One region of the Rothia sp. HSID18067 genome, then DNA from elsewhere that is predicted to be linked to it. Evidence: riboswitches for the same ligand, from Rfam matches in the RefSeq annotation. Region 1 holds a riboswitch; the other holds the start of a gene.
The links. Region 1 has a riboswitch for S-adenosylmethionine ahead of D8M23_RS07325 (ABC transporter ATP-binding protein). Riboswitches for the same ligand answer to the same signal wherever they lie in the genome.
Positions count from the first base shown of each region.

Region 1 (5,354 bases):
ATTTTGCGCCCATGTGCGGAGTGATGCTCGTGCGGGTTATCTGAAACCATCCACCGCCCGGCGATTTTTTGTCCACTCAAAGATCCTCGTTCAAGGCGTGCACGCACGCTTCGGGGGCTCACCCCGGCGTGCTGGGCATATTCCGCGACTGACATCATGGCAAAAACATACCATAAGAGGAATATTTCTGCCATACTGCCCGGTCGGGAGGAACTTAGCCAACCTCACCGTCCAGGTAGTACCAGGTGCCGTGCACTTTCTCGAAGCGAGATTTTTCGTGCATGGTGCCTTTCACGCGTTCTTTGGCGGACGTGCCGGGAACTGAGCGGTAGTACGCCACGAACTCGACCGTGCCCGCCGCATCGAAGGGACCACCCGAAGAGCCCAGAATATCCAGCCGGTACCAGCGCAACATTTCATCCAACGTTAACTCGGCGGGGCGCGTATGCGGGTGCCAGCTTGCCAGCAGGTAGGGCGCATCGTGCAGGGCGAAAGCGGTAAATCGCGAGCGCATCAGGGCCAGCGGTGTGGGCGCGTTCAGGGTTCCGGATGCGGCAAACTCGCCCAGGTACCGCCCGCAGCAGGCACCGTATACCTCGCCGCTTGTGCAGGGGCAGCGGGCTTGAGGGTCGTACAGGGTTGTTTCGCTCATGCACCCCATTCTAAACATGCGTGAAAAAGAGCCTTTATTCGAATAAAGCGGCCTTTTAATGCTTTATTCAAATAAAGGCTCTTTTTATCATCCCAGGAGGGAAGATTTTACAACCATGCGCGCAGGCGCAGCGGGTTTAGTTGGCGATAGCGCGTGCCGGGGTATCTGCCGTGGAGGGCTTACCCACGTAGGCGCCACGGTACTTCGCGGCCGGGTGCGAGTCTGCAACCTTAGTCTGTCCCTTACCGAACAGGCTTTCGCGCAGGGTCTCGCCCTCGTAGGAGGTGCGGTAGCGTCCACGCTTTTGCAGCTCAGGAACCACGAACTCGATGAAGTCCTCGAAGGAGCCGGGTGAAACGTGGTATGCCAGGTTAATACCATCCAGTCCGCCTTCATCAATCCAGCGTTCTAGTTCATCGGCCACCTGCTGCGGGTCGCCCACAATAACCTCGCCCATACCGCCGATAGTGCAGTGCTCGGCAATATCCTTACGCGTCCACTGCTTATCCTTGGCCTGCAGGGTGAAGGGAGTGAGGAAGGACTGAATCGACTCGGTCTTCACATAGTTGAGTACCTCGTCCTCGTCGAACTGGGAAAGATCCACGCCGGACCAGCCGCCGATAATGGCCTGCGAAGATTCCAGGTTCACGTACTTGCGGTACTCTTCGTACTTTGCCTTCGCCTTCTCTTCGGTCTCGTCCACAATGATGGAGAGCATCGCAAAAACCTTGATTTCGTCGCGGCCGCGGCCGTTCTCTTCGGCGCGGTCACGAATGCGGTCGGTAATAATGCGGGTCAGATCGGGGCGCAGCGCACCGATAAACACAACCTCGGCATGCTTGCCGGAGAATTTCTGCCCGCGGCTGGATGCGCCCGCCTGGAAAATCACGGGGGTGCGTTGGGGGCTGGGTTCGGTCAGACCCGCGCCGGGCACGCTGAAGTACTTGCCCTTGTGCTGAATCGGGTGCACCTTGGCGGGGTCGGCGTAGATGCCCTTCTCGCGATCCTTGACGACCGCGCCGTCTTCCCAGGAGCCTTCCCAGAGTTTGTAGCAGACGTCCAGGAACTCTTCGGCGAGTTCGTATCGGGTGTCGTGCTCAATCTGGGTTTCAAGGCCCTGACATTCGGCAGCAGAAGGCAGGTATGAGGTCACCACGTTAAAGCCCACACGCCCGTTGGTGAGGTGGTCAAGGGAAGCGTACTTGCGTGCGAGCGTGTAAGGCTGCTCGTAGGTGACGGCTGAGGTCACACCGAAGCCCAGGTGCTCGGTTACGGCGGCCATTGCGGAGATCTGCATGAACGGATCGTTCACGGGCACCTGCGCGCCGCCTTCGATAGCAGGTGCGGCGGAGTTCTTGTAAATATCGTAGATGCCCACAACATCGGCTAGGAATACGCCGTCGAAGAAGCCCTTCTCAAGGATCTGTGCCAGGTCAGTCCAGTATTTGATGGTGTTGTACTCGGTAGCCCGGGAGCGGGGGTGGCGCCAGAGGTCGAAGCTCTGGTGACCCACACAGGTCATGTCGAATGCGTTAACTGCGATGCGCTTCTTCTGCTCAGCCATCTACGTATCCTTTCGCGAATGTTAGGGTGTTCCTGCACCCCGCGCGCCGCCTCCTTATAGGTGGTGGCCTTCTTGGTGTTCCAAGTTGTGCAGGTGGCGCATTCGCGCCGTACTTGCTTCGTGTTCCTTGAAGCCAGATCATCATCTGGGGCACCCCGCTACGGGAGAGGGTTGCCGCCCGGCTAGCCAGAGCTTTACGCCGGGACTCATAATCCTTGCGTTTTGAGTGTATCCCCTCGCAGATGGGGGTGAACAGTATATGACGAACATTAATTTTTGTGACTCCGCACCGTAATATTTCGCATGAATCATGCAATATTTAGTCACCGTTAGTCACGGTACGTCATGTGTTTTCGCTGCAATGGCACGCTCCTCTAGGGTTATAGGCGTAACCCATCCAGAGCGACTGAGAGACCTGGCTCGACGACGTCGCAGCAACCCCTAGCGGGTGCTAACGCCAGGACCGATGGAAGTAACATGACACAGAATCACCACACCCAGCTACCCGCCAACGCCCAGACGATCACTTTCGACGCCGTCAGCCAGTCGTTCCCACAGTCCGGCAAGAACACGCACGAGGTGCTTCGCGAAGTGAGTTTTACCGCCGCCGCGGGAGAAATTATTTCGGTCATTGGTGCCTCAGGGTGCGGCAAGTCCACGCTGCTGCGGGCCGCCGCCGGACTGAACCGCATTACGGGCGGGCAGGTGCGCATCGGCGACACCCCGGTGAGCGGGCTTGATCAGCGGGTGGCAATCGGTTTTCAGGAGCCGCGCCTGCTGCCCTGGCGCACCGTCGCCGATAATGTGGCGCTCGGGCTGCCGCAGGGCATCCCAAAGACACGAGCGCAGGAGCGCATCCGCGAGCTGCTGCGCCTGGTGGGGCTCACCGACTACGCCACGCACCGCCCCCAAGAAATCTCCGGAGGAATGGCTCAGAGGGTTTCTTTGGCGAGGGCGCTGGCGCGTGAACCCGGGGTGCTGCTGCTGGACGAACCGTTTGGGGCGTTGGATGCGCTGACCCGCATTAAAATGCAGGATTTGCTGCTGGATATTCACCGGCAAGACCCGACCACGGTTCTGCTGGTCACCCACGATGTGGAAGAGGCGCTGTACCTCTCAGACCGGGTGATTGTGCTCGGCAAATTCGCGCCCAATGCGCCCGCAACGATCACACGTGTAGTCACCATTAGCGACGCTCACCCGCGTGATAGGGCCAGCAAAGAGCTAACTGCCCTGCGGGCTGAGCTGCTGACAGAGCTCGGCGTGGAAAAAGCCGATACCACCCCGGTTCCCGCTTAGGGCAGGGCACAGCCTCCCGCGTACACCCAGAGCCGCTGCGCGCCCCCTCTTAGTGAATAATTATTCACAATTTACTGTTTTCTTCACCCCATCAGACACCCAAGGATTACCCATGACAGCCATCACCAGAGCCGAAGCTCTTAAGGGCTTGCTGGCCTTCAGCGCCCTCACCACCGTTCTTGCCGGATGCGCCGGAGAAGGCGCAGGAACCCCCGGCGCGGGAGCCGCAAAAGGCAAAGACACCGTGACCGTGGACTACGCCACCTACAACCCGCTCTCCCTTGTTATTAAAAAGAAAGGGTGGCTAGAGAAGGCCCTGCAGGAAAAAGGTAAAAAGCTAGAATGGGTCAAATCAGCCGGGTCAAACAAAGCCAATGAGGCTCTGCGTTCGGGAAACATTGATGTGGGCTCAACCGCCGGTTCTGCCGCGCTGCTGGCCCGCGCGAACGGCTCACCCATTAAGGTGATTGACCTGTACTCGCAGCCCGAATGGTCGGCGCTGGTCACCACCAAAAACTCGAATATTCATGCAGTATCAGATTTAAAGGGTAAGTCGGTGGCGGTCACCAAAGGAACCGACCCGTACTTCCTGCTGCTCCAAGCGCTCAAGAAGGAAGGCATCGCGGCGAAAGAGGTAACCATCCAGAACCTGCAGCACGCCGATGGGCGGACCGCCCTCGATAACGGGCAGGTCAACGCCTGGAGCGGGCTCGACCCGATTATGGCCAGCGCGGAAATCGAAAGCCACGACGTGCTGTTCTACCGCAACCTAGACTTCAATACGTACGGGTTCCTCAACGCCACCGAGCAGTTCCTCAAAGACAACCCGGACGCGGCGCAAACCATCGTGAACGTGTATGAGTATGCACGCAAATGGGCGCTGGAAAACACTGCTGAAGCAACCCAGATTCTCGCCGACGAGTCCGGTATTAAGTTAGAAACCGCCAAACTCGTGATGGAACGAACCCACCTGAATATTGACCCAATCCCAGGGGACAAGCAGGTGCAGGTGCTCAAAGGTGTTGGCCCGATCCTCGTCGAATCCGGGGACGTCCCCAACCAGTCAGACATTGATAAGGCGCTGAGCAGCATCGTGGACGACACATACGCCAAGAAAGCCGACAGCGCCGCCATTGAGAACGTGAAGAAGACGGTGAGCTAGCCATGAGTGTAACCCTCGACAAAATTTCCAACGCCCCAGAACTTTCAGATACCCCCAAACACACGAAATCCGCAGCCGCAGAAACCGCCGCAGCCCGCACGGCAGCTGCCAGCACCGCTGCCGGGCGCACCCAATTGGCGAGCTCCCACCGCGGCCAGCCCCGGCCAAAGCGCGCCCTGCCTCTGGGTGCCAAACACTATGTGGGGCTTATCCTGCCCGCAGCACTCATCACGCTGTGGTACGTGCTGAGCACCGCCGGGGTATTCACCGCGGTGCAGCTGCCCTCCCCCACCCGCGTCATAGCCGCCGGAACCGAGCTGGCCCAACGCGGCGAGCTAGCAACCCACCTGGTAATCTCCACCCAGCGGGTGGTACTCGGGTTCAGCATCGGCGCGGTGCTGGGGCTGGTTCTGGGGGCGCTTATCGGACTGTGGGGGCCCGCGCGCATCGCCGCAGCACCCACCATTGGGGCGTTACGCGCCGTGCCCTCACTCGCCTGGGTTCCGTTGCTGCTGCTGTGGATCGGCATCGGCGAAAACTCTAAAGTAACACTTGTGGCAATCGGCGCGTTCTTCCCCGTCTACACCACCGTCTCGGCGGCACTGGCGCACGTGGATCCTAAACTTGTAGAGGCCGCACGCGCCTTCGGATACCGGGGCGTTAAGCTTTTCACTACC
Region 1 is NZ_RBMF01000002.1:536,615-541,968, forward strand. It holds gene D8M23_RS07310 (hypothetical protein) at 1-158, opposite strand, end outside; gene D8M23_RS07315 (YchJ family protein) at 215-652, opposite strand; gene D8M23_RS07320 (LLM class flavin-dependent oxidoreductase) at 789-2,216, opposite strand; SAM riboswitch class IV at 2,321-2,430, opposite strand; SAM riboswitch class I at 2,607-2,689, shown strand; gene D8M23_RS07325 (ABC transporter ATP-binding protein) at 2,694-3,515, shown strand; gene D8M23_RS07330 (aliphatic sulfonate ABC transporter substrate-binding protein) at 3,628-4,677, shown strand; gene D8M23_RS07335 (ABC transporter permease) at 4,680-5,354, shown strand, end outside.

Region 2 (5,354 bases), on a different contig from region 1:
ATTGCCGCATTATGCTTACGCGGATCCGCTGTGAAACGTGCCAGCGCTTCGTCGGCGGTCTTCAACTCTGCCTCAACCGCAGACTCACCGTCGGCAAGACCGCGGGCAAGAGTCACGATCTCGGCGACTTTCTGGTCGGCAAAAGCCAGACCGTCTACGGGCACATCGGCGGGGTCTTCAAGGTCGAGATCGTGCGGCACATGCTGCAGCGAGGTTGAGGATGCAACCGCCACCGCACCGCCGTTAATGTTCTGGAGCGCGTGCAGGAGCGCTCGCAGGTCGGCGCGCCAAATATTGCGCCCGTTAATGGCACCTGCCACCAGGGTTACGCCGGAGTCTTTGAAGGCGGTCAGCGCCTCGGCATCGTAGAGCGTGGAAACCAGGTCGAGATGCAGCGCCTCAATACCGGTGTCTAACAGTGCGGGCAGGTTCTCGCGCAGGTTGCCGTAGGGGCTTGTCACCAGGATTGCGGGGCGGTTCGTTTCGGCTGCCAACGCGGTGTAAGTTTTACGCGCCAATTCGGCGATTTTGGCGTTGGGAATGTCGCGGTCCACGGTCAGGCCGGGTTCGTCGAGCTGCACCCACTGCACGCCGCGTGCCGCCAGTTCGGCGAGCACCTGCCGGTAGGCTTTCACGAAATCGTCCAGGCGATCCAGCGGTGTGAACCCTTCGGGCGAACCCTGTTCGGCTTTTGCCCCGAGAAGCAGGGTGAGCGGGCCGACCAGCTGCGGGCGTACCGTCACCCCGTGCTCCTTGGCGACTTCAAGCTGCTCGTCGATAGCCTCAAGATTCAGCGTGATCTCGGTATCCGGGCCGATCTCGGGCACTAGGTAGTGGTAGTTCGTGTCGAACCATTTCGTCATCTCCAGCGGAGGCAGCGTCTCGGTGCCGCGTGCTAGAGCAAAGTACCCGGGCAGATCGAGCAGGCCGCGCGCATCCTTGGCGTCGGCAAGACGCTGGGGCACGAGGGTGAAAAGGCGCACGGCATCGAGCACCTGATCGTAGTACGAGAAAGTCGCCGGGATAGACGAATCGGTGGCGCTAAGACCGCGCTCGATCACACGGTCATAGTAGGTGCGCTGCACATCTGCGGCCGCCTGGCGCAGTTCATCCTGCGTGATTTTGCCTTTCCAGAACGCTTCCTGTGCTTTTTTCAGCTCGCGGAAACGGCCCACGCGGGGGTAACCGATGATGGTTGCTGCGGGGAATGGGGTGTGGGTCATCCTAGTTCCTTACTGTGGGAGGGTGTCAAATAAAAGGGGAGTTTAGAGGTATTGAAGATCGCTTAGGGGGAGTTTGAAACGGTTCGAGTAGCGCGGAACGTCGAGTTCTTCGAGGACGTCCAGCACAGCCTCATGCTCGTTAAATGTGTAGAAATGCAGGCCGGGGGCGCCAGCATCAAGCACCTTGCGGCATTGGTCGAGTGCATGTTCCACGCCGATGCGGTGCAGCTCGCGCGAATCGCTCGCGGTTTCTAGGCGATGCGCCAGCTCGCGCGGTACTTCAAACCCGGCAAGCTCGCACAGCTTCGTCAGCCGAGTCAGCGAGGTAACGGGCATAATACCGGGAATAATGGGCATCTGAACCCCGGCAAGGCGCGCAGCATCCACCAGCCCCGAATAGCGCTCGGTCTCAAAGAAAACCTGGGTGATGGCGAAATCCGCCCCGGCACGCTGCTTTGAAAGCAGAATCTCAATGTCTTGAAGAAGCGAGGAAGACTCGGGGTGCTTATGCGGGTACGCCGCAACCCCAATCGACACTTTCCCCGCGGCAAGATGCGCGAAATCCTCACGTTCCACCCTGCGAATCAGCTCCACCAGGTAGCGGGCAAAAGGCAGCTCAAGCGGGCGCGTGTTTTCGGGCGGAATATCGCCGCGCAGCGCCAAGAAACCGCGTACTCCAAGCCCCAGAATCAGACGAACTGAGCGTTCCAAATCGGCCACGGAATGCCCCACGCAGATGAGATGCGCCAGCGGGTTCAGCGAGGTTTCATGCACCAGGTGATCGAGCAGAGCCAGCGTCTTTTGGCGGCGCTGCGCATCGCCCGAATAGGTGACGGAAACGTAATCCGGGTTGGTTTGCTCAAGCTCGGTAATGGTTTTGAGCAGGGAATCGCAGCTTGCGTGCGACCGCGGCGGATACAGCTCGTAGGAGAGAGCCGGGTGAACTGTCGTCATTTTCATTCCTTCGTGTTCACCCGATAGAAGCGTGCCCGAAGGTACGCCGAATTCTTTATGCACAATGCGAAGGGAATTCACTTCTATCGGTTCTGGCGGGAGCACCTTGTCCGCCCACCCCGTGGGGTGGAGGCTGGCGAGGTTGCTGCGACGTCGAAGAGCCAGATCTCTCGGTCGCTCTGGATAGATAACACTCCTACTTTAGGCAGGATGCGCGGTGCCAGCAAGAATATGTCGGCACATGTCGTCGCACGGTCATAACCGCTTAATATTGTGGGATGCGGCGAAACAATACGTCATACGGGTTCGCGGCAGGTCGGACTAGCGCGTTGAAACCTCCACCTGATTTGGCCGCGAGTAGATAATATGTCGACGAGCAGATAGCGGAATGTTATCTGCTCGTCACAAAACTATCTGCCCGCGAAGAGTGCAGAGGAGGTGACGCGGCGGCGAGAGGGAGAAGGCATTCTGCAAGGAAAACCTATTGTTCTGAGAAAACATGTTGTGTAAACTGTACGTAAGAGTCCCCCGACCGCCTCTACCCGTGAATCTGCAGGTTCACAGGATATGCGCATATGTCGGGGCCCTCCTTTATCTGCTTCCGGTTTTACTCTGAGGAAATCAGCATTGGGTATTGAGGCTTTTTCAGCACGTCATCTTGAGCTATTAGCTCCAAGTAATTTTTCTTCTCCATACGATTTACCCTCTCAGTAACGTAAGAATTTATTCTTTATGAGTGCTGAGCGTTCGGACGGATACATCGGCATTGGGGTTGGGTGAATGCGAGGAATGTGCCCGCGAGTTTGAAAATTTTATTGCGCAGGATGGGCTGTATTACATAGTCTGAGTACGTTTTTATGCGTCCGCTGGGTGGAGGGATAAAAAGAGGGAGCTTACCTGGCTTTAACTTAGCCACTCTATTCGCAGGTTGGGTAAATCAAAAACTAACAACAGAATAGCCTTATTATTGTTTCTCTCATTAATATTTCATTTATGGTTTTGATAGTGCCGACTTACTCGGGACCTGTTTCCACAGGTACTACTGCACCAGCGTTGTTTGGAGTGGTTCTGTGTGTAGAACAGGACGCAATGAGGAGCATGGCACTTACGGAGCCTGTCGCCTGTCTCTCCCGCTATTGTCAATGCACCAGAAACTGATATAAGCGCGACTAACTGGTTGGGAGTGTCTATAGAATGCTTAGAGTTTAGACTGTTCACCATCTGGATAACGGATAGATGATGGATTTGAGGTTTTAAAGAATGTGTAAGTGCAGATAATGTATCCTTGACGGCATCTTCATTTTCGTCTATACGTGCTGAATATAAGGAAATAATACGTTCCCTCAACTGTTGAAAGACCGTTAAATCTTTCTCATTGATCTGAAATGGTGACCATATACTAAGCTCTCGGGACATTGTGTTTATCCATCCCTGTGCTGTTTCTATGTTTTCGAAGCGATCAATAATTTCTTTGCCGTCATAATACCTGCTGCTTGCAAAATTCGAAGCTAGGGATTCTAGCGGTCGTACCATAGCGCCGTCAATAATGTATTGCGATTTCATGGATTCTCCCGATTCTGACGCAATGCTGTCGTGCCATCCATGAAGACTATGCTAGCATGAGGTTAGTCTAATGGTATCTACATTAGGAAGGTAGATTTTATGTCATCCTCGCAACACCCTTATGCGTCTCAGCAGGCTGTGAAAAACGATGAATCGAACCCAGCGGAAAATCCATGGTGGCGGAGTGCAGCTCCTCCACGACCCAAGATACGGACGATTTTTGTTGCTACTCTGGCAAGCGTTGTTGCTCTCACGCTCCTTGCAGCGATTACTGCCAGTACGGGATATATGCTGCTTATACCTCCCATGGCTGCATCCATGGCACTTGTGATGGGGGCACCGAAATTGCCACTATCTCAGCCACGGAACGTTATTGGAGGACAGACTGTTAGTGCAACGGTTGGAGTGCTTACTGGAATGGCCGGGAATTCCCTGTGGCTGGGAGCACTGGCTGGTGGGCTAGCGTTGGGTGCTATGATGCTCACCCGTACACCACATTCACCAGCAGCAGCAACAGCAATTATTGGTGTCACCACAGCGTCTTCAGGTTTGCTCTTTATTGGGCTGGCGGCTGTAGCCGCATTACTTCTTGTATTGGTAGGGGCTGCCGCTAATACAATAAACTCCGTACGATATCCTACTTATATCTGGTAATTGTCCCGTGCCTGCATTGCGAGGAGAAGAAAGCCTGCCTGCTCGTGTAGGTTGTATAACACTATTGGCGTAATGTTTGCGACCATGTACTGTCAAACACGGTAGAGTAAACGTATGGAACGCATCGAATCTCCCGCATCTGCACGCCTGGGTAACTCCGGGCTGGTCGTGCCCTCCGTCGGTATCGGCTGCAACAACCTGGGGCGCCCCGGCACCCCCACTCAAACTCAGGAAGGCACCAACGCCGTGATCGCCGCCGCAGTTGAGGCGGGCATCGGCTTCTTCGATATTGCTGACCTGTACGGTGCCGAGCCCGGGCTTTCAGAAACCATGTTCGGTACCGCGATGCGCGAACTCAACCTCAATCGTGATGACCTGATTATCGTCACCAAATTCGGGCTCCCTACCGGTACCCTCAACGGCAACGACTGGGATGCGCGCGGCTCACGCCGATACATCATGCGTGCCGTCGAAGGTTCACTGCGCCGCCTGGGAACCGAGTACATTGACCTGTATTTCTACCACAGCCCCGACCCGAACACCCCGCTGGAAGAGACCCTGTCTGCTCTTGATACGCTCGTGACCAGCGGAAAGGTGCGTTACCTGGGGCACTCCAACTTTGCGGGGTGGCAGCTTGCCCACGCCGAGCATCTCGCCCGCGAACTCGGCACTGAGCGGTTTATCGCCGCCGAAAACCACTACAACCTGCTGGATCGCCGCGCCGAACTCGAAATTCTGCCCGCCGCCCGCCACTTCGGGCTCGGGGTGCTCCCTTACTTCCCGCTCGCTAACGGGCTTTTGACCGGAAAATACCGCCGCGACAACATCCCGGCAGGGTCACGCCTGTCGCACTCCAAAGCGCAGGTACTTGCGCAAGCCGACTGGGAACAACTCGACGCCTACCGCGAATTCTGCGCCGATCTGGGGACCTCCGAGGTTCAAGCGTCCATCTCTTGGCTC
Region 2 is NZ_RBMF01000003.1:282,070-287,423, reverse strand. It holds gene metE (5-methyltetrahydropteroyltriglutamate--homocysteine S-methyltransferase) at 1-1,223, opposite strand, end outside; gene D8M23_RS10105 (methylenetetrahydrofolate reductase) at 1,266-2,177, opposite strand; SAM riboswitch class I at 2,258-2,367, opposite strand; gene D8M23_RS12390 (CGNR zinc finger domain-containing protein) at 3,165-3,398, opposite strand; gene D8M23_RS12325 (HPP family protein) at 3,840-4,394, shown strand; gene D8M23_RS10090 (aldo/keto reductase) at 4,509-5,354, shown strand, end outside.
Region 2: linked by a shared signal. The riboswitch ahead of D8M23_RS10105 (methylenetetrahydrofolate reductase) and the one ahead of D8M23_RS07325 (ABC transporter ATP-binding protein) in region 1 are both predicted to bind S-adenosylmethionine.